Regions from separate parts of the Solidesulfovibrio sp. C21 genome, predicted to be linked through region 2. Evidence: predicted binding sites of a transcription regulator. Region 2 holds the regulator's gene; each other region holds the start of a gene.
What was found. The regulator sigma-54, encoded in region 2, starts transcription at its own class of promoters, with help from an activator protein. The targets are predictions, from matches to a motif close to CTGGCACGGNNNNTGCTT.

Region 1 (7,607 bases), on a different contig from region 2:
AGCGGTGGTAGGCGCAGCAGCCCTGGGACCCATGGCTGTGGGGGAAGCAGTTGTGCACCCCGAGCGCGGCGTACATGGCGCCGATGGGCTGACAGGTCTTGGCCGGGTTGACGGTGAGCGCCTTGCGTTCCTTGATCTCGCCGGTGGTGTGTCTGAGGAGAGCCATAAATACGTTCCTTCTCTAGCGAAAAGCTTGTTTATTCCGCCACGTAGCTGGCTTCGAGTTCAGGCCCTTCGGACTGCCAGGGCGCTTTGGTCAGCGACCAGATCTTGGAATTCACCATGCGGTCGATGTCCCGGTACCAGTTGATGGCTCCGACAAACCCGGCGTAGGGACCGCCGATGTCATAGTTGTGCAGTTGCTTCATGGGCATGCCCATCTTCTGGATGATGTATTTTTCCTTGATGCCGGCGCAGAAGATGTCGGGCTTCATGATCTCGATGATCTTTTCGGTCTCGTACTGGCTGATGTCGTCGATGATCAGCGAGTCCTTGGACATCTGGCCGATCATGCCGTCGTAGTCCTTGACCTCGACGCCCTTGGCCTTGAGCGCCTCGAGCTGCTCGGGCGTCTTGCGGGGCTTGTAGCGGGTCGCGTCCTGCACGACTTCCAGTTCCTCGATATTGCGCGAGTCGGCGTCGACCTTGATCTTGGACATCACTTGGCGGCCTTCGTAGTCGTCGCGGTGGGCGAACTCGTAGCCGGCGCACAGGACCTTCATGCCCAGTTCCCCGAACAGCTCCTGGTAATGGTGCGCCCGGGAACCGCCCACGAACATCATGGCCGTCTTGCCTTCCGTGCGGGGGCGGATGTCCTTGATCGCCGTTTCGATCGCGGGCATCTCCTCGGCGATGACCTGCTCGACCCGGTCCATGAGCTCCTGATCCTCGAAGTAGGTGGCGATGCGGCGCAACGACTTGGCCGTGGCATGGGCGCCGATGAAGTTCACCTTGATCCAGGGAATCCCGAATTTGGTTTCCATCATTTCGGCCACGTAGTTGAGGGAGCGGTGGCACATGACGGTGTTGAGGTCGGCGAAATGGGCCTCGCGGAAGGATTCCACCGTGGAGTTGCCGGAGAAGGTGGCGATCAGCGTGATGCCGCACTTTTTAAGGATGCGCTCGATCTCGAAAGCGTCGCCGCCGATGTTGTACTCGCCGAGGAGGTTGATCTTGTATTTGCCCTCCACCGGCGTCTCGCCCGTGCCGATGATGTGCTTCATGATCTGGTTGTTGGCGATGTGGTGGCCGGCGGACTGGGACACGCCGCGGTAGCCCTCGCAGGAGTTGGCGAACACGGTGATGCCGAGCTTTTCCTGCATCTGCCTGGCCACGGAGTGGATGTCGTCGCCGATGAGGCCGACCGGGCAGGTGGAGAAGACGGAAATCGCCTTGGGATGGAAATTGTCGTAGGCTTCCTGGATGGCCGCGGACAGCTTCTTCATGCCGCCGAACACGATGTCATGCTCGGTTAAGTCCGTGGAGAAGCAGTAGGGGATGAAGTTGTCCCCGTCGGGGCCGGCGTCGGTCTCGTTGCGGCGGGTCAGCCAGGAGTAGAAGCCGCAGCCGATGGGGCCGTGGGTCAGGTTGACGATGTCGCGGGAGGGACCCAGCACGACGCCTTTGCAGCCGGCATAGGTGCAGCCGCGCTGGGTGATGATGCCCGGAACTGTGCGGACGTTGGCCTGGATTTCGGGAATTGCCTCGCCACTGCCGCCCGCGCCCGGGACAATGGCCTTGGCCCGCTTGCGCGCGACCTTGGTCGGCATCTTGGCGATCAATTCCTGCTTGATCTCTTCGACGTTTATGGGCTTGCTGCTCATTTGGATGCTTCCTCGTTAGCTCGGTATTGGTCCGGGGACGTCCGCAGGGGCCGCCTAGACGATGGCCGCGTCTCCGTCCTCGCCGGTACGGACCCGGATGGAATCGGAGACGGGCATTACGAATATCTTGCCGTCGCCGGCCTGGCCGGTCTTGTTGACGGATATGATGGCGTCCACGACTTTTTTGACCTCGGCGTCGGGAACGATGACGGACAGGATGCGTTTGGGGTACAGCCGGCCCTTGGTGCCGAGGAGCGCGATGGCCTCCTCGTTGCCGGCGGCGGCGCCTTCGAGCACCGCCTGGTTGACCAGGCCCTTGCCTCGGCCATAGCCCTCGCGGGCCACGAAAGCCGGGATTCCGGAATCGGCCAGGGTTTTCTTGGTCTGGTTCATCTTGTTCATGCGGATAACCGCCATGATTTCCTTCATGACGCCCCTCCTTATGATTCCTTCACACCGGACGAAATGGTGTACATTTCCTCAACGGGGCTCACGAAGATTTTACCGTCGCCAAAGGCTCCCTTGGTTCCGGTGCGGGCGCTTTCCATGATGGTCTTGACCATGAACTCCTTGTCCTTGTCGTCCACGACGCAGATCAGCATCACTTTGGGGATCTCGTCGTACTGGATCTCGCCGATCTTGATGCCGCGCTGTTTGCCGCGTCCGGCCACGTTGAATTTGGTCACGGCCGGGAAACCGGCGTCCATCAGGGCCGCCAGGACTTCATCGCATTTCTCGGGACGAACGATGGCTCTCACCATGGTCTGCATGACTGTGCTCCTTGCGTGCGTGTGTGTAGTGTTCGCTGGATGCGGCGCGGTGACTAGTTGGCGATGCCGAAGTCGATGAGCAGCTTTTCCAGTTCGTTGATGGAAATGGGGTTGGGGATGACGAAATTTTTGTTGCAGTCGATCTTTTTCGCCAGGGCCCGGTACTCGTCGGCCTGGGGATGCTCGGGCGAGAAGTCGATGACGGTTTTGCGGTTGATCTCGGCGCGCTGCACCTGGTTTTCACGGGGCATGAAGTGGATCATCTGGGTGCCCAGGCGCTTGCAGAATTCCTCGATCATCTCTTGTTCCTGGTCGACCTTGCGGCTGTTGCAGACGATGCCGCCCAGGCGCACGCCGCCGGTGTCGGCATACTTCACGATGCCCTTGCAGATGTTGTTGGCCGCGTACATGGCCATCATCTCGCCGGAGCACACGATGTAGATTTCCTCGGCCTTGCCGTCGCGGATCGGCATGGCGAAACCGCCGCACACGACGTCGCCGAGGACGTCGTAGAAGGCGTAGTCGAGGTGCTTGTCTTCCTCGTAGGCGCCGAGCTGTTCGAGCAGGTTGATGGAGGTGATGATGCCGCGACCGGCGCAACCGACGCCGGGCTCGGGGCCGCCGGACTCGGTGCACATGATGCCGCCGTAGCCTTCCTTGAGGATATCGTCGAGATCGACGTCCTCGCCTTCCTCACGCAGGGTGTCGAGGACGGTCTTCTGGGCTAGGCCGTGCAGCAGGAGCCGGGTGGAGTCGGCCTTGGGGTCGCAGCCGACCACCATGACCTTTTTGCCCATTTCCGCCAGACCGGCGACCGTGTTCTGCGTGGTGGTGGACTTGCCGATGCCGCCCTTGCCGTAAATAGCGATCTTGCGCATTTTGTAAAGCCTCCTGCTCCAGAGTGTGATGGAGGCCTTTATGGCAAGAGTCATGCCAGCAAGGGAAAGCCGTGATGCCTTTGATGTAATATACTAATTTTGAATAGCTTATTGGAACATGGCAGGTGGGCGAAAACCGGAGGGGCGGTGTCGGAGACAAAAATGTCGCAAGAAATGCGACAAAAATGTTGTGGTATCGGAGGGCCCGACAGGATTGCCGGCCGGGAGGGTCAGTACCGGACCACGCCGTCGCGGATCACGGCCCGGGCGGCGTCCACGGCGTCCGGGTCGAAGGTCGCGCCCCGGTGTCGGACCAGCTCCGCAAGCGCCGCCTCCACGCCGAGGGCCGGCCGATAGGGACGGTTGGAAGCCATGGCGTCCAGCACGTCGGCCACGGCCAGGATGCGCGCCTCGATGCCGATGGCCGCGCCCGAAAGCCCGCGCGGATAGCCCGAACCGTCCAGGCGTTCGTGGTGGGCCCAGACGATTTCCGCCACCGGCCAGGGAAAATCGATGTCCTTGAGGATCTCGTAGCCGGTCTGGGCATGCTGCTTCATGAATTCCCATTCCAGCCCCACCAGCCGGCCCGGCTTGCTCAAGTAGCGCACCGGCACGTTGATCTTGCCGATGTCGTGCAGTTGCCCGGCCACCCGGATGCCGGCCGTCATGTCTTTGCACAGTCCCATGGTCCGGGCTATGGCCGAGGCCAGGCGGGCCACGTTGTCCTGGTGGCTGGCGGTGTAGGGGTCGCGGAAGCGCACGGTTGTGGCCAGGGATTTGACGGTTTGGTGAAAAAGGGCCCGGGTGTGCGCCAGGTTTTGGCGCAGTTGCTCCTGGGACTGGCGGCGTTCCGTCACATCTTCCATGGAGCCTTCGAACAGCACGATGCCGCCGTCGACGTCGCGTACGGCCCTGGCATGGATCGAGGCGAAGATGCGCGCCCCGTCGGCCCGGAGAAGCTCCACCTCGTGTCCCCGCACCATGCCCGCGGCGTCGAGGGCGGTCCCCAGCCGGCTCCAGTCCGCCGGGGAGGCGAAAACGTGCGCGGCGGCGTTGGACATGGCGGTCAGATCTTCGGGGGCCGGATAGGCGAGCATGCGGGTCAAGGCGATGTTGACCGTGACGAAGCGGCCGCCGGGCGTCATCTGGAAAAGGCCTTCCACGGCGTTTTCGAAAATGCCCCGGTACTTCTCCTCGATTTCGGTCAGCGCCCAGCGCGAGCTTTTCTCGGCCGTGATGTCGTGGATGTAGCCGAAGTAGAAGGTCTCGCCGGCCGGGGACACGATCCGCCGGGCCGATTCCTCGACCCAGATGACGAAGCCGTCCCGGCCGAGCGCCTGGAACTGCCGGCCGGTCAGGTGCCCGTCGCGGGCCAGGATGGAAAGCACCGAGGCGCGGGTGTCCGGGTCCAGGTAGTACTGGTCCGGGGTCGCGGCCATGGCCTCCAGGAACTGCGCCGGGCCGTCGAAGCCGAACAGCACGGCCATGGCCATGTTGGCGTCGAGCAGGTCGCCGTCCGTGCCGCGCAGATACACCGCCAGCGGGGCGTCGTGGAAGAGCAGGGCGCCGCTGTCCATGCCGGCGGCGTCGAGGTCGGGCAATGTATGGTGATCCTGGGGCACTTCTGCCATTTTTGGCTTTTCCGGCTGCGGCTCAGCACAGGAAGCGGCGCACCAGGGCCAGCAGCACTTCCGGGGCGAAGGGCTTGACGATCCAGCCCGTGGCGCCGGCCGAAACGGCCTGTCGTCGCATGTCCGTCTGGGATTCGGTGGTCAGGACCAGGATCGGGGTGAAGCGGGTGTCCTCGCGTTCCCGCAGCCGGGTGATGAGTTCCAGGCCGCCCATTCCCGGCATGTTGATGTCGGTAATGACAAGATCGATTCCGTCGGCGGTTTTTTCCAAGGCGTCGGCTCCGTCCACGGCTTCGGCAATGTCATAGCCGGCTTGGCGCAGCGTCCGGGAGACGAGTCCGCGCACGCTTTTTGCGTCGTCCACCGTCAAAATACGTTTATAAGGCATCGCCGCTCCTTGCCGGACTCGTCCTGGACGCTTATTATGCAATACAATATGGAGCAACGAAGGCCTTGGCAAGCCTTGCCCGGGCATTTCCGACTCTTGGCCGGCGGCGAAGGAAAACCGGTTTTGCCGCGTGGACAGCCCGGATGCGGCTGTGCTATGGCCATCACCTTTACAACTCGCGGGCCCCATCCTTCCTTGCCCGACTCCTGGAGGACTCCAGTTTGAACAGCTTTGCGAAAAATCTCATGCTTTGGGCGGCCATCTCACTGGTCATGGTCGTCCTGTTTAACTTGTTCAACCAACCGCAGCCCCAAAGCGCCAAGCTTTCCTATTCCGATTTCATTCAGAAAGTGAACGCCGGGGACGTGGTTTCCGTCAAGATCCAGGGATCGAAAATCTCGGGCGTCACCACCGGCGGCGGCAAGTTTCTGACCTATTCGCCCGAGGATCCCACCCTCGTTTCCACACTGATGCAAAAAAAAGTCGAGGTCATGGCCGAACCCGACGAGGAGTCGCCCTGGTACATGACCCTGCTCGTCTCCTGGTTCCCCATGATCCTGCTTCTCGGCGTGTGGATCTTTTTCATGCGCCAGATGCAGAACGGCGGCGGCCGGGCCATGAATTTCGGCCGCTCCCGGGCGCGCATGATCACCCAGGAGTCGACGCGGGTGACCTTCGATGACGTGGCCGGCGTGGACGAGGCCAAGGAGGAGCTGACCGAGGTGGTGCAGTTCCTCTCGGACCCCAAGAAATTCACCCGCCTTGGCGGGCGCATTCCCAAGGGCGTGCTCCTGGTCGGCTCGCCGGGCACGGGCAAGACCCTGCTCGCCAGGGCCGTGGCCGGCGAGGCCGGAGTGCCCTTTTTCTCCATCTCCGGTTCCGACTTCGTGGAGATGTTCGTGGGCGTGGGCGCGGCCCGGGTGCGCGACCTCTTTTTGCAGGGCAAGAAAAGTGCGCCGTGCCTCATTTTCATCGACGAGATCGACGCCGTGGGCCGCCAGCGCGGCGCGGGACTCGGCGGCGGCCATGACGAGCGCGAGCAGACCCTGAACCAGTTGCTCGTCGAAATGGACGGCTTCGAATCCAACGAGGGCGTCATCCTCATTGCCGCCACCAACCGTCCGGACGTCCTGGACCCGGCGCTGTTGCGCCCCGGTCGTTTCGACCGGCAGGTGGTGGTGCCCACCCCCGATGTGCGCGGCCGCCGGCGCATCCTGGAAGTCCATTCGAGGCGTTCGCCGCTGTCCCCGGACGTCAACCTCGATGTGCTGGCCCGGGGCACGCCCGGCTTTTCCGGCGCGGACCTGGAAAACCTGGTCAACGAGGCGGCGCTGCAGGCGGCCAAGGTCAACAAGAACCAGGTGGACATGGCCGATTTCGAGCAGGCCAAGGACAAGGTGCTCATGGGCAAGGAGCGCCGCAGCCTCATCCTCAGCGATGAGGAAAAGCGCACCACCGCCTACCACGAGGCCGGCCACGCCCTCGTCGCCAGGAAGCTCCCGGGTACCGACCCCGTGCACAAGGTGTCCATCATTCCGCGCGGCATGGCCCTTGGCATCACCATGCAGCTGCCGACCGACGACCGGCACAACTATTCCCGGGATTTCCTGCAAAACAATCTGGCCGTGCTCATGGGCGGCCGGGTGGCCGAAGAGCTTGTCCTCGACCAGATGACCACCGGGGCCGGCAACGATATCGAACGGGCCACCACCATGGCCCGCAAGATGGTCTGCTCCTGGGGCATGAGCGAGGTGCTCGGGCCGCTTTCCTACGGCGAGCACGACAACGAGATTTTCCTCGGCAAGGACCTCGTGCACCACAAGAACTTCAGCGAGGAGACCTCGCGCCAGATCGACGCCGAGGTGCGCAAGATCGTGGAATCGGCCTACCGCCGGGCCCGCGCCATTCTGGAGGGCGAGCGCGATGCCCTCGCGGCCGTGGCCAAGGCCCTGCTCGAGCGCGAGACCATCACCGGCGATGATATCGACCGCCTCATGCGGGGCGAGACCCTCCCCCCGCCCGAGACCCCGGCCGGGACGGCGGGCCCGGCGGCCGGGGGCAACGCCTCTCCCGGGCAGGAAGCCGCGCCAGACAGCGCCGCTGGGACGCCGGCCGCC
Region 2 (7,607 bases):
CGGCCTTCAGCGACGCCAGGATGTGGTCCACCTCGGTGGCCATGTCCACGCTCACGCAACGGCAATGTTCCTGGTGGCCCAGGATGCATTCCGCCGCCTTCAAAAGCCACGTGCCGTAATCGGTGTGGGTGACGATCACCACGCCAACCGGCGTCTCCGAGCGGGTTTGCCCATTCATGTTCGCGCATCCGGGGGCGTTATCAGGCCCAAACCTGGCGTCAAAACGGCGCGGCGGAGTAATCCAGCCCAGTGCCGCGACGCGTCCTGCTGCCGCAGTGACCCACCAACAAGACGGGAGCATGCCCCCGCTGGCCGACACGATAGCCGCAACCGCGGCCCGGCACATCGGCTTCTTCCGGTTTGCCGGCGTCCGCGGCCTTGCCGCCGCGCGCCGGATCAACCGCGTTCGATATGCCGATGCTCAAGAGAAAGATTGTATCCAGCCTTGGACAAGGTGTCAAAGACAGACTCGGCCACGGCCACGGAACGGTGCCGCCCCCCGGTGCAGCCGAAGGCGATGGTCAGGCGGTAACGCCCTTCCCTGGCGTACAGCGGCAGGAGGTAGAGCAGGAAAGCGGTCAGCCGGGCGAGAAATTCCCGACCCGGATCCTCGGCCAGGACATAGTCGCGCACGGGCGCGTCCTTCCCGGTTTTTTCCCGCAACGCCTTGTCGAAATAGGGATTGGGCAAAAAACGCAGGTCAAAGACCATGTCCGCCTCGGATGGCGGCCCGTACTTGAAGCCAAAGCTCATGACGTGGACCTTGAGCATGCCGGTGGAGACCCGGATGGAGGCCCATTTTTCCTGGAGCTTGCGACGCAGGTCATGGATGGAAAAATCGGTGGTGTCGAGCACCATGTCGGCCGAGTCCCGAAGCGGGGTCATGCGCGTGCGTTCTTCGAGCACAGCCTGCTCCAGGCCCCGCGATTCGCTTTCCAGAGGATGCGGCCGGCGTGTGGTGGCGTAGCGGCGGATGATTTCCTGGGTGTCGGCCTCGAGGAAAATGATCTGCAAGGCCGCCGCCGCGCCTTTGACCTGGGCCAGCGTCGCCCCCCAGTCGGTGTCCATGTCGGCTTGGCGCACATCCATGCCGAGCGCCAGCCCTTTGTAACGCTGGCCGCCCTTCACTTCGAAAAGGCCGATGAGTTTGGGCACGAGACTGACGGGCAACCCGTCCACACAAAAAAAACCCAGGTCCTCGAAGACCCGCAAGGCGGTGGACTTGCCGGACCCTGAAAGTCCGGTCAGGATGACGATGGTCAGTTCCGCAGGCGTGTCTTCCATGGCGCATGGCCCCCCGGCCCCGATAGGACACACTCCCCGCGCGCCGGCCGGCGCGCGGGGAGGTGACGTTTCGTGTTGCTTCAGGCGGCGGCCGTGAGCACCTGCCACAAGGCGGCGTCGTTTTCGGCGCTCATGAAGGCGTGCCGGAAGGATTCGTCGGACAAGAGCCGGGAGATGTGGGCCAGGATGCGCAGGTGCAGGCCCGCCACGTGCTCCGGGGCAAGGACGAGAAAGAAGATGCGGCAGGGCTTGAAATCCAGCGCATCGAAGTTGACGCCCTTGAGGCTGCGGCCGACGACAATGACGATCTGCTCGAGGTTCTCCATCTTGCCATGGGGAATGGCGACGCCGTCGCCGATCCCCGTGGTGCCGAGGTTTTCCCGGTCAAGCAGCACTTGGCGCGCCCGGGCATCGTCGAAATCGGGCCATCTGGCCTTCATCGGGGCGATCAGTTCGGCCAGCACGTCGGGTTTGGACTCGGACACAAGTTCCCCGATGACGAAATCGGGTTGGAGATAATCCTCAAGACGCATTTATGCTCCCGTTCCAGGATCAATGAGGCCGAAGTCGCCGTTGCGCAGACGGTAGATGACATTGGGCCGGTCGGTTTCGGAGTTGATAAACACCATGAACTCGTATTTGAGGCTTTCAAGCTGCATGGCCGCCTCTTCCACGGCCATGGGCTTGGGCTCGTAGTCGTCGGTCTGGACGATGGTGGGCGTCCGCGCCCCGGCGGCATCCTCGCTTATGCTGATGACCTGGGTATGGACGACCTCGGCCTTCTGGCGGCGGCGGTCCTTTTGCTTCTCGCGGAATTTCTTGGCCTGCGCCTCGACTTTGTCAAGGATCATGTCGATGGTGGAATACATGTCCTCGGAGGCTTCGTGGGCCGAGATGTGCATGTTGTCGGCCAGGAAGATGACGTCGGCCATCTGGCGGTTTTTTTCCACGGCCAAATTGACCTGCAACTCCGAGGCGTCGGTGGCGACGGTATATTTGGCGAGCTTCTCAAAACGCTTGCGGGCGTAGTCGCGCAAATGATCCGATGGCTCGAAGTTCTTGAAATTAAAAGTAATGTTCATATAGTCCTCCGGGTGGCATGGTATTGAGCCGGGGTCCCGGCCCGAAGCATCAGAAAATTTCCTTGCGCTTGGACGAGGATTCGATGCCCATGGCCGTGCGATATTTGGCCACGGTACGGCGGGCGATGTTGATTTGCAGCTCTTCCTTGAGCATGTCGGCAATGGCCTCGTCACTGATGGGTTTCTTGGCGTTCTCACCGGCGATGATGCGCTTGATCATGGCCTTGACCGACTCCGACCCTACCGTCCCACCGTCGTCGAGGTCCAGGGAACTGTTGAAAAAAAACTTCAGTTCGTAAATACCGTGGGGCGTGGCCACGTATTTGTTGGACGTGATGCGGCTGACCGTGGATTCGTGCATGCTGATGTCGTCGGCCACGTCTTTCAAGATCAGCGGCCGCAGCCGCGTCACGCCGTGCTCGAAAAATTCCCGCTGAAACTTGAGTATGCTCTCCAGGACCTTGTAGAGCGTGCGCTGGCGCTGATAAAGGCTTTTCATCAGCCACATGGCCGAGCGCATCTTGTCTTGCAGGTAATCCTTGTCCTTGTCCGCCTTCGGCTTGAGCCCATCCATGTAGGTCATGTTGACGTTGAGCCGGGGCATGCCCTCTTCGTTTAACAGTATGACGAAGTCGTCGCCGTACTTGTAGACAAAGGCGTCGGGGCTCACATAGATGGGGTCGCCCGAACCATAACTGGCTCCGGGCATGGGATTGAGCGTCTGGATCAGCTCCAGGTATTCCTTGAGCTTCTCCATGGTGATGTGAAATTTTTTGGCCAGCGGCTTGTAGCGCTTTTTTTCCAGATCCTCGAGGTGGTCGCGCACGAGCTCGATAAGGATGGTGTCCTCGTAGCCGAAGACCTCGATCTGGGTCAGCAGGCATTCGCTGGGGGTGCGGGCGGCCACGCCCACCGGATCGAAGCGCTGGAGGCGGTGCAGCACTTCCTCCACCGCCTCGACGCTCGTGGCGGTCATCTGGGCCAGCTCCTCGATCGAGGCGCAGAGATAGCCCGAGGAGCTGAGGCTGCCGACGATGGTCTCGCCGATCTCGAGTTGCTTTGGCGTAAAATTGGACAGGCGCATCTGCCAGCCGATATGCCCTTCCAGGGAGGGCTTGGAGGCAAGCCTTGCGTCGAAGGCCATGCCCTCCTCGGGGATCTCGGATTCGCGGGACTGGGCCTGCCGGCCGGTGCTGGCGAAATCGCCAAGGTAGTCGTCCCACTCGGCGTTTTTAAGCAGCTCCTTTTCCATGGCCACTTCGCTGCTGTCGCCGCTTGGACCGAGGTTGTCCTCGGCCATCGTGGATTCGGGCTGCCGATCTTCGTCTATGGATTCCTCGAGAAGGGGATTTTCCAGGAGTTCCTGCTGCACGCTCTCCAGGAGCTCCAGCCGGGACAACTGCAGGAGCTTGATGGCTTGCTGCAGTTGGGGAGTCATCACCAACTGCTGGGACAATTTGAGCTGCTGTCGCAGTTCCAGGGCCATGTCTACCGCCGTACGCGCTTTTTTATGGGTTTTCGTGTCGGCGGTGTCCGGCGCGTGTCCGGCCTCCGCCCAACAAAAAACATGCCACAATCAAAGGATTGTGGCAATCCGCCCGGCTTACCGTTCCCGCAGGAACCAGTCGTACGCGGCCGCAAGCCGCCCGGAAGCGTTCAGGATAAACCGGATGGCCTCGCGCACCGCCCCCTGCCCGCCGTCCCGGGTCGTCACCCAAAGGGCCAGGTCCGAAATTTCCGGTTGGGCGTCGGCCACGGCCATGGGCAGGCCAACAAGCCCCATGGGGCCGGCATCCACCCAGTCGTCGCCGAGGTAGGCCGTTTGCCCCGGGGTAATGCCGGTACGCTCCCATATGGCGCGCAGGATCGGCACCTTGCGGTAATGGCCAGGATGGTATTCGGCGATGCCGAGTTCTTTTATGCGGGCGGCCACAGCCGGGCTGTCCAGGCCGCTTATGACCGCCACGGCGATGCCGGCGATCTGGGCCGCCTTGATGCCGAGCCCGTCCTGGGCATGAAACCGCTTGGCGATCTCCCCCCGGCCGTCGACGTAGAGCCCGCCGTCGGTCAGAACCCCGTCCACATCCAGCACGAGCAGGGCGATATCCCCGGCCCTGGCCGCAGCAAGCGTGGCGTCGTGCGTCACGGCGCGCCTCCTTTAGTTTTCCGGCGCAAGGCCGCGCCCAAACGCCTCGAACCGGCCCCAAAAGCTTGAAAGCAAGCAATACCCCTGGCTGCCCGCGAGGTGGGGCTCCGGAATCCCTATTGAAAGTTTTTGAAGAGGGGTCCGGGGGGAAACTTTTTCCAAAAAGTTTCCCCCCGGCCGCCGGCGGCGTAACTTCCTACGCCCCCTGCTGGCGCTTGGCAGCCATCACGAACTCCCGAAAGAGCGGATGGGGCTTCATGGGGCTGCTTTTGAATTCCGGATGGAACTGGCAGCCGAGGAACCAGGGATGCTCGGGCAGCTCCACCATTTCCACGAGTTCCCCGTCCGGGGACAGGCCGCTTAAAACCATCCCGCCCTCCTCGAACGCGGCGGCGTAAGCCTTGTTAAACTCGTAGCGATGCCGGTGGCGCTCGGAAATCTCCCCGGCGCCGTAGGCCTCGGCGGCCTTGGTGTCGGGCTTGACCACGCAGGGATAGGCGCCCAGGCGCATGGTGCCGCCCTTGTCACAGGAGGGATCGCGGCGCTCGATCTTTTTGGTGCGGAAGTCGAACCATTCCCGCATGAGGTAGATGACCGGATCGGCCGTGGTCAGGTCGAATTCCTCGGAATTGGCGCAGGTCAGCCCGAGCACGTGGCGGGCGTATTCGATGACCGCGCACTGCATACCGAGACAGATGCCGAAAAAGGGGATGTCATGGACGCGCGCGTATTCGATGGCCGCGATCTTGCCTTCGACCCCGCGCGAGCCGAACCCGCCCGGGACCAGGATGCCGTCGATGCCTTTGAAATACCCGGCCGCGTTTTCCCGGGTGACGTCCTCGGAATTGACGTACACGAAACGAATCGACACGCCGGCGAGGCCACCCGCGTGCACCAGCGCCTCGTGCAGACTCTTGTAGGCTTCCTTCAGGTCCACATACTTGCCCACGATGGCGATGGACACCGTGCCGGCGGGATTGTCGAGGCGGTCGACCATGGAGTGCCAGGCCGTCAGATCGGCGTTTTTGGCCGGCAGACGCAGCAGGATGGCAATTTTCTGGTCCACGCCCTCGCCGTAGAGCCGCAGCGGCAATTCATAAATGTTTTTCACGTCCACGGCCGTGAACACGGCGTCGGCGTCCACGTCGCAAAAAAGCGCGATCTTTTCTTTGAGGTCCCGTGTCAGGTCCACTTCGCTGCGGCAGATGATGATGTCGGGCTGGATGCCGATGGAGCGCAGTTCCTTGACGCTGTGCTGGGTGGGCTTGGTTTTCACCTCGCCGGCCACGCGCAAATACGGCACGAGCGTCAGATGGATATAAAGGACGTTTTCCCGGCCGAGGTCCATGCGCAGCTGGCGGATGGCCTCCAGAAACGGCTGCCCCTCGATGTCGCCCACCGTGCCGCCGATTTCGATGATGGCCACGTCTTCGTCGCCGGCGACGCCGAGGATGGCCCGCTTGATCTCGTCGGTGATGTGCGGGATCACCTGCACCGTGCCGCCTAGATAGTCGCCCCGGCGCTCCTTCTGGATGACGCTGAAATAGACCCGGCCCGAGGTGTAGTTGTTGTTCTGGCTCATGGGCACGCCGAGAAAGCGCTCGTAATGCCCGAGGTCGAGGTCGGTTTCGGCCCCGTCGTCGGTGACGTACACCTCGCCGTGCTGGAAGGGGTTCATGGTGCCGGGATCGACGTTGATGTAGGGATCGAGCTTTTGGATGGTGACCTTAAGCCCCCGGGCCTGGAGCAGCGCGCCGATGGAGGCGGCGGCCAGCCCTTTGCCCAGGGAGGACAGCACCCCCCCCGTAACGAAAATAAATTTGGTCTTCATTGCTGATGCCGTCCTTGATGTGTGCTGTTTGGGCCGCGCCGGCGGACCCGGCGGCCCGCGCCGAAACATTCCGGCGCCCTCTGGCGGGTCCGGTTGACGCGGTCGGGGCGGCCCCTTATGTTCAGCCGCGCAAAGTAAGCCTTCGGGCGCAATTTTTCAAGGAACCCCCTGGAGGACCCCTATGGCGCAGGTGCGCACCCTCGTGATCACCGGCTACGGCACCAACTGCGAAGTGGAATCGGCTCATGCCGCGCGCATGGCCGGTTCCGACGTCACGGACATCGTTTTCTTCTCCGACATCATCGCCGGCCGGACGCGAATCGACGCGTATAATTTCCTGATTTTTCCAGGCGGGTTTCTCGACGGCGACGATCTGGGCGCAGCCCAAGCCGCCGCAGTGCGTTGGAAACACGCCCAAACCGCGGCCGGCGAATCGCTTCTTGGACAATTAAAAACTTTTTTCGAGGCCGGCGGACTCATCCTCGGCATCTGCAACGGATTTCAGCTGCTGGTCAAGCTCGGGCTGCTGCCGGCCCTTGGCGGGGACTATTTCGCCCGGCAGGTGAGTCTGGCCAACAACGACTCGGCCCGGTTCGAGGACCGCTGGGTGACGCTCGCCGCCAATCCGGCCAGCCCCTGCGTGTTCACCCGGGGCGTCGTGCGCCTGGATCTGCCCGTGCGCCACGGCGAAGGCAAGCTCGTGCCCATGTCCCCGGCCGTGCTCGACGACCTCGTGCGCACCGGGGCCGTGGCCCTGACCTACGCCGACCCGGCCTCGGGCGCGGCCACCATGGAATACCCGGCCAACCCCAACGGCTCGCCCCACGCCATCGCCGGCCTGACCGACCCGTCCGGGCGCATTCTGGGACTCATGCCCCACCCCGAAGCCTTCAACCACCCCACCAACCATCCGGGCTACACCCGGGGCGAACACCCCATGCTCGGCACCGTGCTGTTCGAAAACGCCGTGGGCCACCTGCGCGCTTCGGCCGGTTAGGCCGGCACGCAGTCAAGGCCGGGGAGCGTTTTGCGCCTCATCCGGGCGGAGGCTCCATGGAAAAAATCAACCTTGCGGAAAAGTTCGGACTTTTCGACGGATACTGGGACCCGAAGATCATCGGGGAATGCAACGACGCCCACATCAAGCTGGCCAAGCTCAAAGGGACCTTCGACTGGCACCACCACGAAAAGGAGGACGAACTGTTTTTCGTGGTGGCCGGCCGTTTGACCATCCATTTCCGGGACCGCTCCATCGACCTCGACC
Region 3 (7,607 bases), on a different contig from region 2:
CAAGGCGCCATTCGCCTGAAAGAGCGGTTCGCCGCCGGAAATGGTCATGCCCCCTTCCGATCGGGCATAGAACTGGCCATCCTGCTCCACCACCCGCAAAATGTCATCGACCGTGCGGACCTCGCCATAGGAAATGAGCGCCTTGGGGGGGCAGGCCTTGGTGCAGGGCTGGTCGCAGTCGCGGCAGTGGGCGCGATCGATGGCGAGCGTTTGCCTTGCGGGCCGTGTGATGGAGCCGTGCGGGCAGGCTTCGATGCAGCGCGTGCAGGCTTCGCCGAGGCAGCGGCCCTCGTTGAAGGCGATCTGGCGGAAAGCTTCCTGGGATTCCGGGTTGCTGCACCAAAGACAACGCAGCGGGCATCCCTTGAGGAAGACCACCGTGCGGATGCCCGGGCCGTCGTGGACGGAATATTTTTGGATATTAAAGACAGTGCACGTGCGGTTTTTGTCGTCCGTTGTGTTCATAAGGTGTCCGATCACCCCCGGTCGGGGGCTGGTGACTGTGCGGTGAGGGGCGTCGGCGGGGGGGGGATGCCCCTGCCTTCCGGCGGAAGAACTTCCGCCGGAAGGCAGGCAAGCAGGCCGGCCTAGTTGGTCGCCTTCGCTTCGAGGGCTTCCCCGACAAGTTCTTCCTTGGTCACTTCCAGGAAGTCGCCCTGGCTTTGCGGAACGTATTTGCCGATCCACCAGGCGGAAACAGCGCTGACCACTCCGGCGAAGGCAACATACAGGCAGATGAGTGTCGCACTGGGGTCGTATTTCAAAAGGGCCGTGGCGATGATCGGCGTGATGCCGCTCGCGAAGATGCCGGACACCTGATACACGAAGGAGATGCCGGTATAGCGGACGTTGGTGTCGAACAATTCGGCAAAAAGCGCCGCTTCCGGTCCGTAAACCGCGGCATACAGGATGCCCAGGGGGATGATGAGGCCAAGCCAGATGAGCGTGACGTCGCCGCCGCTGTGCGCCATCATCCAGAACGAGGGCAGGGCGGCAAACCCGGTGACCAGACTGCCGATGATGTAGACTTTGCTGCGGCCGATCTTGTCGGAGAGATGGCCGAAGAAGGGGATGGTGGCGACCATGACCAGGGCGGCCAGCATGACGCCCAACAGGGATTCGGTCCGGTTCACGTGCAGCGTGGTGGCCAGATAGCTGATGGAGAACACACCGAAGATATTGAAGGCCACGCCGTCGATGTAACGGGCGCCCATGCCGGCAATGACATTGCCCTTGTGCTTCTTCCACATCTCGACAAGGGGGATGCGCGGCGCCGGGCTGCTCTTCTTGGCTTTCTGGAAGTCCGGCGTTTCCATGACGTGCAACCGGATCCAGGTGCCGACGAACAGCAGTATGACGCTGAGGAAAAAGGCGATACGCCAGCCCCAGGCCAGGAACTGGGCGTCCGTCAGGGTGTAGGAGAGCAGGCTGACAACGCCGGCGGAGAGGCACAGCCCCAAAGACAGGCCGATCTGGGGCAGGCTGGCATAGAAACCGCGTTTTGACGGCTTGGCGAATTCGAATGTCATCAGCACGGCGCCGCCCCATTCGCCGCCAAGGCCGATGCCCTGGAAGATGCGCAGCAACAGCAGGGTGATAGGCGCCCAGATGCCGATTTGCTGGTAGGTCGGCACGGCGCCGATCAGCACCGTCGAGACGCCCATGATGCTCAGTGTCATGATGAGCATGCTTTTGCGGCCGATCTTGTCGCCGAAGTGACCGAAAATGATGCCGCCGATGGGACGGGTGATAAATCCCACCGCAAAGGTGGCATAGGCCAGGAGCGTGCCCACTGTGGGGTCGGAAGAAGGGAAGAACTGTTTATTGAGAACAATACCGGCGACTACACCATAGAGAAAGAAATCATACCATTCGATTGTCGCGCCGACGAGACTGGCGACAACAACGCGGGACAGCATTTTTTTTTGATCGTTGGCCATGAGTGATCCCTTGGTTCTCTGTACAGTGTCCGTACATCCCGCCTGAACCCCGCCAAAGGGAGCGTCAGACGGCCTGAAACCAGAAGAAGCGTCTCCGGGTACGGCCGAATCGGCGGCGCAGTACCCGGAGAAAACGCGCCTTGTTACATGGAATCATGCTCCGTCCGGGCAATGAGATCGTTTTGCAGATCCGGGGACAGGTCCACGAAGTAGGCGCTGTACCCGGCGATCCGGACGATGAGGTTGCGGTATTTTTCAGGGTCCTTCTGGGCGGCGATAAGGGTGTCCTTGTTGATGACGTTGAACTGCACGTGCCAGAGCTTGAGGTCGCACACGGTCCGGATAAACGAAACCATCTTCCGGGTGCCGCTGTCGCCCTCCAGGCATTTCGGCGTGAACTTGATGTTCAGCAGGCGGGCCGCCCGGTCGCGGTAGCCGTAGTTCTTGGTGCTGAAGTTCGAAAGCAGAATGGCGGTCGGACCGTTGACATCGGCGCCGTGGGAGGCCGACGAGCCGTCGGACAGCGGGCTCCACGCCTTGCGGCCGTTCGGCGTGGCGCCGACCACTTTGCCGAAGGGCACATGGGAGGTGAAGGGCACGTAGCGCACGTCGTTGTGCATGCCCAGTTCCTTGGAGTACTTGTTGCCATACTCCACGGACAGCAAATCGATCTCGCGGCCGATGACGTCGGCGTAGGCGTCATTGTTGCCGTAGCAGGGGGCGTTTTTGAGAATCTGACGGATGTCTTCCTTGCCCTCGAAGTTGCAATCCAGGGCTTCCAACACCTGATCCATCGTCAGGGTCTTGTCTTCGAATACCACCTTCTTGATGGCGGCCAACGAATCGATGACGGTGCCGAAGCCGATGTATTCGAAGTAGCCCATGTTGATGCCTTCGGGAATCTGCGGCGTATGCAGATCGAGGCAGTATTTCATGCACAGGTCGTGCATGGCGGAACCCATGGGCTGGGCGAAGTGGCGGGCGCGCAGGTTGTTGATGAGATACTGCTGGATGAAGGCCGTCTTCAGGAAAAGGATGTGCTGGGCCTTGTAGGCCTCCCACAGATCCTCCCAGCATTTGAACGCGTGGGCGTCGCCGGTTTCCTTGCCGAGCTGCTTGTCGCCGTACTTGTGCATGCGCCCGTTGTACAAAGCCATTTCCAGGGCGGCCGCGAAGTTGATGTAGGCGCCGCCGCTGGTATAGGTGTCGCGGTTGGGCATGCGGGCTTCCGAGCAGCCCGAGACGGCGTAGTCATAGGCTTCGGCGAAGGTCGCCCCCTTGGAGACGTACAGGGGCACCACTTCCTCGTCGTTTATGAGCTTGGGGAAACCGGAGCCATCCTTGATGGTCTCGGACACTTCCCACAGGAACCGTTCCGGCGAGCGGGAGTGGATGCGGGCGGCCAGATCCGGGTAGTGCAGCGGGAACTCCCGCTTGGAGCGCAAGAGCAGGTAGCTCAGATCGTTGGTGGCGTCGCGGCCGTCCGGGGTCTGGCCGCCGACGGTCACGGCTTCCCAGTGGGCATAGCCTTCGTTGAAGGCCCCGCCGTTGGGCGAGATGTAGAGGTCGATGAACTGGGCCATGCCCACCCACATGCACTCGATGAATTCGAGGGCCTGATCCTCGGTAAGGCGTCCTTCGGCCAGGTCCTTGGCATAGTAAGGATAGAAATACTGGTCCATGCGGCCGTTGGAAACGATGGTTCCGGTTTTTTGCTCCAGACGGGAGAACATCTGGGTAAACCACTGGGACTGTACGGCCTCATGGAAATTGCGGGCCGGCTGCTCGGGAACGCGCTCGCAAATGTCGGCCATGGTCTGGAGTTCTTTCTTGCGGAGAGGATCTTTTTCCGCCGCGGCCTTTTCCCGCGCCAACGCCGCATGCCGCTTGGCCCAGGTGACGATGGCATCGCTGACGATCACCACGGCTTCCAGGAACGGGCGCTTCTCGCAGTTGTCCACCGGGCTTAACGGATCAAGTGCGGCCAGCTTTTCCTGGGCTTCCTTTCGCAGTCCGCCAAAACCGCGTTTGAGAACCTTCTCATAGTCGTGCACCCACTGGATGGAGGAGCGGAAGGAGGAGGTCTCGTTGACGATGTACCGCGAGCGCAGGCCTTCGGGATCATCATACGTCAACTTGTGCACATCGGCCGGCAGGGCGGTGTTGAGATCCTCATGGTAGGTTTTGCCCTTCCAATATGGGGCAATATCCTCAATGACAACCTTGGCGTCCTCGGGCGTGATGGAGAAGGGCGATTCGCGGCGGTTGGGCAGATCCTTGATGGAGACATCGAGAAAGTCGCCATCGAGTTCGGGGTACAAAATACCGTAACGGCCCTGGCAGCCGGCCCGGCCGGCCAGCAGCTGGTTGTCGTCGATGTAGACCGTGATGTTGTCGGCGATATGCTTGAGCGCCTTGGCCCAGCGCAACACCAGCGGCTGCCCTTCGGTGGCCCGCATGGACTCGGTAAAGTACTTGGCGCGTTCGATATCGATGCGCGGCCGCATTCCTTCGAAGGAATCCAAAATGGCAAACGCCCGACGATGTGTCGCCCGGTACGGATCTTTTTTGCCTTCAATTTTATTTTGAAGGCGTTGCTCCTGCGGGGACATTGTTCCACAACACTCAATATTCAGCATAGCCTGTCTCCTTGAGCGGATGCTCTGGCTTTAGAATTCCGGATATAATGAACACAATGATCTTTTTTGTACCGTCGCGTCTGCCTTGCTCAAAAGGTTTTGTGACGTGATGTAATACAAATAAGGGATTGAGTAGTCTTATCCCTTTCGATCTGTTTGTGTTCAATCTCCGTAAGCCGGAAATTGCAGAGACCATGCCAAAGATCGGTGAAGGCCCGTATCTTGTGCAAACAGGCGCAAGCGGATGGATTTTACGTCATGGAGTGAGCCACAGAGCGGAATCCGAGGGGTCGGGTATGGCGCATAAATGAGACATTTTTTTTAAAAAACTAAATATATAAGTAAGTTATAAAAGTAACGAATGCGTTGCAATTTTGCGTCAGCGTGTCAGGTCTGCACCCGATCCAAGCCTGCATCCAGGGGGCACGCCGCCAGGAATCAAAAAAACTTTGAAATAGACGTGACCGGCTGATCGGGCGAAAGAACCCTCTCTGCGCCAGGGGACGGGGCTGCTCTAAAATGGAAGGGCCTGGAATCAAGCGGGGCGATGGCTGCTTCGGGAATGGAAGACGAGCGCCGTGCAGGCATGTCTTTTGCTATGTGGCGCTCCTGCCAACCAAAGGAGTCTGTCCATGGCTATCATCGATTTCAGATTCCGGCCGAATACACCGGAAATTATCAACGGTATTGCCAACAGCAATATGTTCAAGGCCGCTTGTGCCGTCATCGGCTTTGACAAGCGCAAGCCCCAGCCACTGCCCGAAATCGTTGCCGGTCTCGACGCCCGCGGCGTGACGCGTTGCGTCATTACCGGCCGCGACAGCGAGACGACGTACGGGTCCCCGGCGAATAATCCCGAGGTGCTTGCGTTCATCCGGGCCTATCCCAAACGCTTCATCGGTTTCTGGGGTGTGGACCCGCACAAGGGCATGAAGTCCGTGCGCGAATTGCGTCAGGCCGTTACCGAATACGGCATGCGCGGGGCGTCCATCGATCCGTATCTGGCGCATCTGCGGCCGGATGCCGCCCGCTACTATCCCCTCTACGCCGCCTGCTGCGATCTCAATATCCCCGTTGCCGTGACCACCGCGCCCCCGCCGCAGGTGCACGGGGCGCTGATCGACTACACGGACCCCCGCTTTGTCGATGTGGTGGCCCGGGATTTTCCGGATTTGACCATTGTGATGAGCCATGGCGCCTATCCCTTCGTCACCGAGGCCATCTACACGTGCCTGCGCAACGCCAACGTCTACATGGATTGTTCCGAGTATGAACGGGCGCCCATGTCCGACGTCTATGTCCAGGCCATGAACACCATGATTCCGGACAAGGTGGTCTTCGCCAGCGCCCATCCCTTCATCGAGCAGGCGGATGCCCTGGCGGCCTATGCCGCGATGCCGCTTTCCGACGAGGTCCGGCGCAAGGTCCTCTATGAAAATGCCTTGCGTGTATTGGGTGAGTCGGTCGCGTAGGCCCTTTCCGGCAACAGACAAGAAAGCGGGGAAACGGCATGTCCGCGGGTGCGTATCTGGCCATCGCAGGCTGGGGGCTGGGCGGCTTCGTCAACGGCTATATGGGGTTTGGGGCGGCTCTGGTCGCCATGCCGCTCGTCGCGCTCGGCAACGATATGGCGCTGGCGCTGCCGGCGTGCAGTCTGCTGGTGCTGTCCCTCAATATCCAGATGGCCTGGAATTACCGCCGCTCCATCGCCAGGAAGCCGGTGTGGCTTATGCTCACCGGAGCCGTGCCCGGGGCGGCAATGGGCTTGGCGTTGCTGCGATTCGTTTCGGAAGCCGGGTTGAAACTGGGACTCGGCGTATTGTTGCTGTGCTGCGCCGCCTGGGGACTGTGCTCCAGCAGGGTGCGGCATGGCAGCCTCGCCGCCGGCTGGGGCGTTCTGGCCGGGCTGTTGTCCACGTGTTTCGGCACGGCCTTCGGCATTAATGGCCCGCCGCCGGCCGCCTACATGTTGCTTCGTGGCGGTAACCAGTCCGAAACCAAAGGGGCGCTGGGTTTTTTCTTCGTCTGGAGTACACTTTGTATCGTGGGGGCGCAGCTTTTGGCCGGCATGTTTTCCCTGCGGGCCGTGGCCCTGGCTGGAATCGATCTGCCCGTCATGCTGGTGTGCAGTCTGTGCGGCATGCGCCTGTCGGCGCGTCTCGGGACGGCAACCTTTCATCGGGTGATGTCGGGGTTGCTGCTGGTTATGGGCTGCAAGCTGATCTGGACGGGGGCGTCCTAACCCAATTGGTCATGCACTTTTGAGAGGAGGGTCCGATGCGTCAACGCGCACTTGTTACCGGTGCCAGTCGGGGCATTGGTCTGGAGGTGGCAAAACGGCTTCTGGAGAGGGACATCGAGGTGGTGGCCGTATCGCGGTCCTTTGACACGCTTAATCCGGCCTTGGCCCGCCGGTTTTCCCTCTTTCCCTTCGACCTGACGGATGTGGAGGCCATTCCGGATATGGTCGCGCATATCGGCCCGGTGGACATTCTCGTCAACAATGCCGGCATGATGCTTTCGTTGCCGTTCGATGCCTATCCCGAAGAGCAGAAAAGACGCATGTTGCGCCTGAACCTGGAAACGCCCATTGCCCTTATGCGCGAATACGGCAAGCGCATGGCCGGGAAGCGGGGCGGGCGCATTGTCAATACGGCGTCTGTGGCCGCCCATACCGGGCACCCGGATATCTGGTACGGCGTCACCAAGGCCGGGTTGCTCAATGCCACCAAGAGCTTTGCCAAGCTTTTGGGTCCGCAGGGGGTGATCGTCAACGCCGTTTGTCCCGGTCCGGTTGCCACCGACATGCTGGAGCGCATTCCCGAAGCCCGGAAGGCGGCGATCCAGGGACAGAGCATCGCCGGGCGTTTTGCCTATCCCGAGGAAATCGCCCAGACCATGGTCTGGCTGGCCACCGAGAGCCCGGCGTACATCAACGGGACCGGCATCGACATTGTCAACGGCATTTGACTGTCCCGGGAGTTTTCCGGAGGCCACGGCGGCTTCGGAATCGGATCGAGTCCCTCAG
Region 4 (7,607 bases), on a different contig from region 2:
CATGGGCACGCCGCCTGTTGCAGTTGCGTCCGGGGCCGGCCGGGGTTCAACCCGTCAGGCAGATCTAGTTAGAGGAGGCGTGCCCGGTTGGCAATGGAAAAGCCGCGCCGGGGCGCAGGCAGACCGTGGCTTCCGGGCACATGGCGGTCAGGTCGCGCACGAACCCTTCCACCCGGGCGGCCGCCTGCGGCGCGTAGGCGAGGCGCACCACGGCGGCGAAGCGGTCGACCACCGTGGGCAGGGCCAGGTTGTCCTCGGCCTCGAGCAGGAACTTGAGCAGGGCCACATGGCGCGCCTCCAGGCGCACGTACAGGCGGGCCGAGGCCGTGGCCGGGCGGTAGGGAGGCTGGCGGCGACGGCGGCGTTTCACAGCGTCTCGCAGCCGTTCTCGGTGATAAGGGCCATATGCTCCCAGCGCGCTCCGCCCCAGTCGGGGTAGTAGAGCCCCGGCTCCACCGTGACCACCATGCCCGGTTCCAGCTCGCCTCTCGCGGACGGGTTGAGGCTCGGGCCCTCGTGGGTCTCCAGGCCGACGCCGTGGCCCAGGGAATGGGTGAAGCGATCGGCCACCCCGGCCTTGACGAAAACGTTCCGGGCCAGGGCATAGGCGTCACGAAAGGGCAGTCCCGGTCGCAGCTCGGCCAGTGCGGCGGCCTGGGCCTCCTTGACCTGGGCGAGCATGGTCCGGAAACGCTCGGGGGGATTTTTGCCCACCCACACCGTGCGGGTCTGGTCCGAGCAGTAGTCGTCGCGCCGGCCGCCCACGTCGATCAGCACCATGCACTCGTCGGTGATGACGGTTTCGCCCGGTATGGCGTGGGGCAGCGCCGCGTTGGCGTCGACGGCCACGATGGAGGAAAAGGCCAGTTCGCTGGCGCCGAATTCCCGGAAGAGTTTTTCGATTTCCCAGGCGGCTTGCGCCTCGGTGCGGCCGGGCGTCAGCACGTCGGGCAGGCGCTGCATGACGGCGTGGTTGACGGCGGCCGAGCGGCGCATGCGGGCGATCTCGTCCGCGTCCTTGATCAGGCGCAGCGGCTCCACCGCCCCGGTGACCGGGGCGAGACCCATGTGCTCGGCCAGCTTGGCGTGGGTGTCGAAGGAGATGTCCGTGGCTTCGAAGGCGGCGTGGGTGATGCCGCGTTGGGCCAGAAAGGCGGCGATGGCGGCGAAACGGTTGCTGCCGTAGATGCACAGGTCCTTGGCCGGCCAAAGACGCAGGGCCGCGTCGCGGTAGCGGGCGTCGGTGAAAAGCGCGTCGCGGCCGTTGGCCGCCACGCACAGCCAGCCGGCCGATTCGTTGCATTGGGGGTCGTGCAGCTCGAAGCCGCTCAAATAGTAGCGGTTGGCCGCATGGGTGACGAGCAGGGCGGTGTGCCCCATTTCCGCCAGGCGTTGGCGCAGCCGGTCGCGCCGGGCCGCGTAGGGGGGGATGGTCGTAATCACGGTGAAACGTTGCTCCTTCTATGCGCCGGGTTTATCTCCGGTGCCCGACCCTGTCCCAGATCGGACGGCGACGTCAACACCGCTATGGGGCGGACCCGTGTCCCGTGCAGAGGTTTTTGTTCGTCCCTCCCTCTCGGGAATTTTTAATGTTAATAATGTGTTATTGATAAAAAATTTAGGAAAGGGAGAGCGCGAGAGGGGAGAACCCTTTTTAAAGGGTTTCCCCTCTCGCATCTCACCGTATCCCTTACAGCGTATACACCGTTTCCGGGGCGCCGGTGAGTATCCGGTCGGCCCACTGCGCGCCCTGCATGAAGGAATGGTCCATGTTGCCGACCTCGTATTTCCAGCCGCCGAAGCGTCCCCGGGAGAACACGCCCCGGGCTTCGAGCGCCGGCTGAATGACGGCCAGGGCGGCGTCGCGCTCCAGGCAGGGGATGGGGTAGGCGTAGTCCACGCGCATCTCCCAGGTGGAAACGAGGCGGTCGCGGTCGTCCGGGGCGATGAGCGTGGTCGCGGCGAGGCCGTCCACGGTGCGTCCGGGCAGGCTGTCCAGGTTTTCGGGCTTGTGCTCGGAGTAGCTGGTTTCGGTCATGATCGCCCGTTTTCGGGGCCGCGCGCCGTCCGGGTCCGGGGTGTTGTTGTAGGAATAGTTGTGGAAGTTGGTGACCCGGTAAAAGGGGCAGTCGGGTTCGGGAAAATACATCCAGCAGCGGGGATCGGGCGGCGCGCCGTCGAAGCCCAGGCCGTGGATGGCCGAGCCGCTGTGCTTGAGCCGTCCGGCGGCAGCGGTCATGGCCGGGGTCGCCTCCTGAAGCACGTCCACGACCAGCCGGTCGAGGGGCATGGTGGAGAGGAGGTGGTCATAGGCCACGGTGTCGCCGGAGGTGGTGCGCAGGGTTTTGGCGGTCGCGTCGAGCCGGAAAGCGCCGTCGCCCAGGCGCACCCGGTCGGGAAAGCGCGCGGCCAGGCGGCGGTAGATCTCGCCGGTGCCGCCGCGAAGCGGGAAGGAAAAGGTGTTGTTGGGCCCCCAGGCCACATCGTCCTGGCCGAGGATGATGTTCTTGATCACCCGGTCGGCGTCCACCACGGACACGCGTTCGCCGATCCAGCGGTGGGACATGAGCTCGGCCGGATGGGCCCAGACCTTGAAGTTGTAGGGGACCATGAACAGCCGGGCGATACCCGGGCCGAAGACCCGGTCGATCCACTCGCGGAAATGGACCGGGGGCGTTTTGTGCGCATCGGCGGCGGCGGCCCGTCCGGCCGCGAGCAGCCCTTCCACGCACTCCCAGGCGAGCGCGGGCGGCAGGCGACGGATGTTGTTCTGGAAGGGGTAGGGCACAAAGGTGCCGGCCACGCGTATCCAGGACTCGCGCTGGTGCCTGAGCACGTCGTCGCCTAAAAGTTCGTCGAGGAGTTTGTCGAAGGCCGGGTAGTGGGAAAAGACCACGTGGCCGCCCACATCCCAGGTAAACCCCGTATGGTCGGTGAAGCTGGCGGACAGGCCGCCGCTGTAGGGGTGGCGTTCGAGGACGAGAAAATCGTTTTCGCCGCTTTGCTGCAACTGCCAAGCGGCGCCAAGTCCTGTGGGGCCGGCCCCGATGATCAGATATTTGACGCGCATGCGTGCCTCCTCTGGGGTGTCGCATGGGGTAGCAAGAATGGGGCCAGTATGGGGGAAGGGAAAAAAGGAACCCGGAGCCGCCTGCCAGCCGACGACTCCGGGAAAGAGAGGTTACTCCGGGGGACTACCAGGCCGGACGACGCGGGGGCCTGGGGGCGCGGGGCTTGGCCTCGTTGACCTTGAGGCTGCGGCCCTCGAACTCCGTCCCGTCGAGCGCCCGAATCGCTTCGTCCGCGGCGCTGTCGTCATCCATCTCCACGAAACCGAAGCCGCGCGGTTTGCCTGTCTCGCGGTCGGAAATCAGTTTGACGGATTGGACCTCGCCGTAATGGGCGAAGAGATCGTGGACGCTTTCCTCGGTACTACGGAAGGGCAAGTTGCCAACATAAATGTTCTTGGACATGAGACACGGACTCCCAAACGGTTGACGTCAATGCGAACGCGAAGCGTGTACGGAGGTCCGTCTGGCAACAAACCGCCGGCTACGCTCCTTCCCAGGACGATTCCATCGGCCGTACGGCCGGAATGGCCCGATAGTTGGAGTGCATCCGTCGGTTTCGGCAACGGCAAGGTAGTGAAAAACAGTCGGCGCGCACTCTATGTTGACTCCCCAAGCGAGTCGTTCGCGTAACTTTCCGCGCCGCCGTATCCCGCCACGGGCGAGGCGACTGCACGGGTTTGAGCGAAGATGTCAAAAGATATCGGAACCCGAAATGGGGAGCAAGAAAAAAATGTTCGTATCTGTCGTTTCTCCTTGAAATGATATCTGGTTTGCTTCCTGTCTTGCGAATGTGCTTTCCGATAAGTGACTTGGGGCGGGGTGGGGAGAATGCCCGGCGCAGGAAAATAGTGTATGCCAGGGACCCGACGGGGAGCCTTTCACAGCAGCGACGTGGAGGTGGGCATGGCTGATGCGTTTGAGGCCGCGCGATTCGCCGTGGCGGTTTCCTTGCGGGAATCCTACAAAACCGGCTTTGGCGGGACCACCCGGGCCAGTGAGCGCGCGCTTTATTATTACGCCGAGAAGACGCCCGAGTCCGGCATTTTGGTGCAGGCTTTAAACGCCAACAGCGTGCCGAGCGGCGAGAAGACGCCGGTTTCCGAGCCGGAGTTTCTGGAGAAATTCAAGCCCGAGCCGCTGATCTATTACAACCAGGTCAAGCCGCGCATGGAGGCGATGCTTGCCGAGCTTGAAAAGGGGGACAAGCAGCTCGAGGCCGGGCGTACGGAGAGGGCCGAGAAGTCCTTCCAGAAGGCCCTGGAATACGACGCGGAGAACCTGCGGGCGATTTTCGGCCTGGGCAATGCGTATCTCGCGGCCGGCAAGAGGGTGGAGGCGGGGGAGATCTTCGAGAAGATCATGTCCATCGAGCTGGCCTTCGGGCCGGAGAACAAATTTCTGTTCAATGAATTCGGCATCCGCATGCGCAAGCATGGGCTTCTGGACATGGCCCGGGCCTACTATGCAAAGGCGCTGACCGTGTCCGAGGCCGACGAGAACCTGCATTTCAACCTGGGGCGGGTTCTTTTCGAGCTGGGCGACTTCGCGGCCGCCGCCACCGAGGCCGGCAAATGCCTGGCCATCAATCCCGGCTTCCTCATCGCCAAAAAGCTCAAGGCGGCGGCGGAGAAAAAAGCCGCTGCCGCGCCGCCGGCCGCACCGGCAACGGATGCCGGTTGATCGCGCCGCCGCCCGGCCGCCTTACCGGAACACCACCGTCTTGTTGCCGAAAACGATGACCCGGTCCTCCAGGTGCCACTTGACCGCCCGGGCCAGCACCGTGCGCTCCAGTTCGCTGCCCGTGGCCTTGAGGTCGGCCACCGAAAACCGGTGCGTCACCCGCGCCGTGTCCTGCTCGATGATCGGCCCGGCGTCCAGCTCGGCCGTGACGTAATGGGCCGTGGCCCCGATCAGCTTGACCCCACGCTCGTGGGCCTGCCGGTAAGGATCGGCCCCGACAAAGGCCGGCAAAAACGAATGGTGGATGTTGATGACCCGGTTTTCGTAGGGCGAAAGAAAATCCGCCGACAGCACCCGCATGTATCGGGCCAGCACGAGCAGGTCCGTCGCATCGCCGAGGATCTCGGCCATGCGCGCCTCGACCTCGGGCATGCCCCCGTCGCCGACCGGCACGCAGGAGAAAGGCACCCCGAAGCCCTCCACGCTGCCGCGCGCGTCCTCGTGGTTGCTGATCACCATCGCCACCTCGCAGGGCAGCTCACCCCGGGCATGCCGCCATAACAGCTCCATCAGGCAGTGGTCCTGGCGCGAAACCAAAACGACCGCGCGCTTGTGCACGTCGGAATACGACAACCGCCAGTCCATGGAAAACGGCGTTCCGACAACTTCGCCGAAGGACGACTCCAGGGCCGGGCGGGACACATCCATATAAGGGGTGTGAAATTCGAGCCGCATGAAAAACGTCCCCCCCTCGGGGTCCGTCGAATGCTGGTCCAGGTCGACAATATTGGCCCCGTGGGCGTGCAGGAAGGTGGTGACGGCCGAAACGATGCCGGGGCGGTCTGGGCAGGTGATGCGCAAACGGGCGGTGTGGGTCATGGTGACGGGATCCTTTCCGAATAGTCTTGGCGGCGGCTGATCGCCGGGGGAAAGGCCATAACCCAGAACGGTTTTTGAGGCCAGCCGAGTTTAACCAAAGATTGTTCGGACAATATTGTCATATTTCGAAAATTCGTTTACAGAAGGGCGTCCTTATCGAGCGCGCCCCTGCTCCGAGCGCGTAACGACCGAAGGGAAGCCCGAATTTTAGGAAAAGTACCCCACGAGGCAGGCCGATGCGCGTTGGTATCCCCAAGGAAATCAAAATGCTTGTCCCCGCTGTCCGCGGCGCTGGCCTGGCCCGGGATGCGGCAGTGGGGAGTGGGGCATCGCGGCGGCTCCTTCACCCCGGTAAAATTTCACAAAAATGTGGTTTGATACGAGAAGGGGATTCCCTTCGCCCGAAAGTTCATGTATTTCGATCGTAACCGAAACTTTACGTGTAAGTTGTTGAAATTGACTGCAAACAGGAGGCGTTCATGAAAAGGTCCTGGCTCATTGCCCTTTTTCTCGTGCTCGTGGCGGCCGCTCCGGTCCGGGCCGCGGATACCATCAAACTCGGGTTCAACATCCCGATGACCGGTGATATTCCGGATGTGGGCGAGTCCTCGAAGAACGCCGCCGAGATGCTCAAAAAGAAAATCAACGATGCCGGCGGCATTACCGTCGGCGGCAAGAAATACCTGGTGGAATTCGTCTACGAGGACAACGAGTCCAAGGCCGAGTCCGCCCTGTCCGCCGCGCGCAAGCTCATCACCCAGGACGACGTCCTCGGCATCGTCGGCCCGCAGTCCAGCAAGCAGGCCGTGCCCGCCGCCGAGGCCTCCAACGACCTCAAGGCCCCGATGATGGCCCCCTGGTCCACCAACCCCAACACCACCAAGGATCGGCCCTACGTCTTTCGCGGCTGCTTCCTCGATACCTTCCAGGGCCCCACGGCCGCCAAGTTCGCCACCGAGGAATTCAAGGCCAAAAAGGCCGCCGTGCTCTACGACATCGCCTCCGACTATCCCAAGGGTCTGGCCGAGGACTTCAAGGCCGCCTTCGAAAAGATCCACGGCCCCGGCTCGGTTGTCGCTTTCGAGACCTTCACCACCAAGGACGTGGACTTCTCGGCCCAGCTGACCAACATCGCCAAGTCCGGCGCGGACGTGCTCTTCGTGCCCCAGTACTACAACGAGGTGCCGCTGGTCGTGAAGCAGGCCAAGTCGCTCGGCTTCGACAAGCCCATCATGGGCAGCGACTCCTGGGGCTCCGGCGACCTGATGGGCCTTTGCGGCGATGACTGCAAGGGCTACTTCTTCGTCACCCACTACGCCGCCGCCGGCGCCAAGGGCAAGACCAAGGAATTCATCGACGAGTACACCAAGCTTTACAACAAGACCCCTGACGACGTCGCGGCCCTGACCTGGGACGGCGCCAACCTGATGCTCGACGGCGTCAAGGCCATGCCCGCCATCACCGGCGACATGGCCAAGGACCGCGAGGCCCTCATGAAGGCCATGGCCGGCATCAAGAAGTTCGAAGGCATCACCGGCGACATGTCCTATCCCGCCACCGGCCCCCATGATCCCATCAAGTGCGCCGTGGTGGTCAAGATCGACGACAACGGCAAGTTCGCCTTCTACAAGTCCGTCTGCCCGTAGCATCCGCCCGGCATCCGCCGGTTGTAACGCCTGTCCGGGACGCCCCGCCGCCGGGGCGTCCCGGGCGGCCGTCGAAGCATTCAGGCCGGCACGGGCTCGCGCCCGGCCGGGTGGCCGAACGTCGCGCCAAGGGGGTCTCCGTTGCTGCAAAGCCTTCTGCAAAACATCCTTAACGCCCTGCAGTGGGGAAGTTTCTATTCCCTGATCGCGCTTGGCTACTGCCTGGTGTACGGCGTGCTGCTCCTTATCAACTTCGCCCATGGCGACATTTTCATGGTCGGGGCCTATATCGCCTTTTTCGTCTGCACCTTCCTGCTCGGCAAGTTCGGCC

Region 1: nifH (nitrogenase iron protein) is a predicted target of sigma-54. The motif match lies at 3,513-3,530, and genes of this name have one in related genera.
Region 3: hpsG ((2S)-3-sulfopropanediol dehydratase) is a predicted target of sigma-54. The motif match lies at 4,763-4,780, and genes of this name have one in related genera.
Region 4: ACMZ6R_RS10830 (protoporphyrinogen/coproporphyrinogen oxidase) is a predicted target of sigma-54. The motif match lies at 3,100-3,117, and genes of this name have one in related genera.

Annotation. Positions count from the first base shown of each region.
Region 1 is NZ_JBLODY010000003.1:9,324-16,930, forward strand. Features, by position in the region: gene nifK (nitrogenase molybdenum-iron protein subunit beta) at 1-166, opposite strand, end outside; gene nifD (nitrogenase molybdenum-iron protein alpha chain) at 198-1,823, opposite strand; gene ACMZ6R_RS01475 (P-II family nitrogen regulator) at 1,878-2,252, opposite strand; gene ACMZ6R_RS01480 (P-II family nitrogen regulator) at 2,264-2,593, opposite strand; gene nifH (nitrogenase iron protein) at 2,647-3,471, opposite strand; gene ACMZ6R_RS01490 (HD domain-containing phosphohydrolase) at 3,702-5,102, opposite strand; gene ACMZ6R_RS01495 (response regulator) at 5,125-5,490, opposite strand; gene ftsH (ATP-dependent zinc metalloprotease FtsH) at 5,712-7,607, shown strand, end outside.
Region 2 is NZ_JBLODY010000013.1:21,365-28,971, reverse strand. Features, by position in the region: gene ACMZ6R_RS06440 (PTS sugar transporter subunit IIA) at 1-178, opposite strand, end outside; gene rapZ (RNase adapter RapZ) at 397-1,284, opposite strand; gene ACMZ6R_RS06430 (PTS sugar transporter subunit IIA) at 1,365-1,817, opposite strand; gene hpf (ribosome hibernation-promoting factor, HPF/YfiA family) at 1,818-2,366, opposite strand; gene rpoN (RNA polymerase factor sigma-54) at 2,416-3,852, opposite strand; gene ACMZ6R_RS06415 (KdsC family phosphatase) at 3,970-4,512, opposite strand; gene ACMZ6R_RS06410 (CTP synthase) at 4,709-6,343, opposite strand; gene ACMZ6R_RS06405 (phosphoribosylformylglycinamidine synthase subunit PurQ) at 6,525-7,340, shown strand; gene ACMZ6R_RS06400 (cupin domain-containing protein) at 7,397-7,607, shown strand, end outside.
Region 3 is NZ_JBLODY010000004.1:100,229-107,835, forward strand. Features, by position in the region: gene ACMZ6R_RS02550 (glycyl-radical enzyme activating protein) at 1-465, opposite strand, end outside; gene ACMZ6R_RS02555 (MFS transporter) at 588-1,940, opposite strand; gene hpsG ((2S)-3-sulfopropanediol dehydratase) at 2,084-4,579, opposite strand; gene ACMZ6R_RS02565 (amidohydrolase family protein) at 5,212-6,051, shown strand; gene ACMZ6R_RS02570 (sulfite exporter TauE/SafE family protein) at 6,090-6,821, shown strand; gene ACMZ6R_RS02575 (SDR family NAD(P)-dependent oxidoreductase) at 6,857-7,549, shown strand.
Region 4 is NZ_JBLODY010000031.1:732-8,338, forward strand. Features, by position in the region: gene ACMZ6R_RS10815 (response regulator) at 1-3, opposite strand, end outside; gene ACMZ6R_RS10820 (DUF4911 domain-containing protein) at 65-370, opposite strand; gene ACMZ6R_RS10825 (M24 family metallopeptidase) at 367-1,443, opposite strand; gene ACMZ6R_RS10830 (protoporphyrinogen/coproporphyrinogen oxidase) at 1,691-3,070, opposite strand; gene ACMZ6R_RS10835 (RNA recognition motif domain-containing protein) at 3,195-3,473, opposite strand; gene ACMZ6R_RS10840 (tetratricopeptide repeat protein) at 3,975-4,751, shown strand; gene purU (formyltetrahydrofolate deformylase) at 4,773-5,630, opposite strand; gene ACMZ6R_RS10850 (ABC transporter substrate-binding protein) at 6,110-7,276, shown strand; gene ACMZ6R_RS10855 (branched-chain amino acid ABC transporter permease) at 7,418-7,607, shown strand, end outside.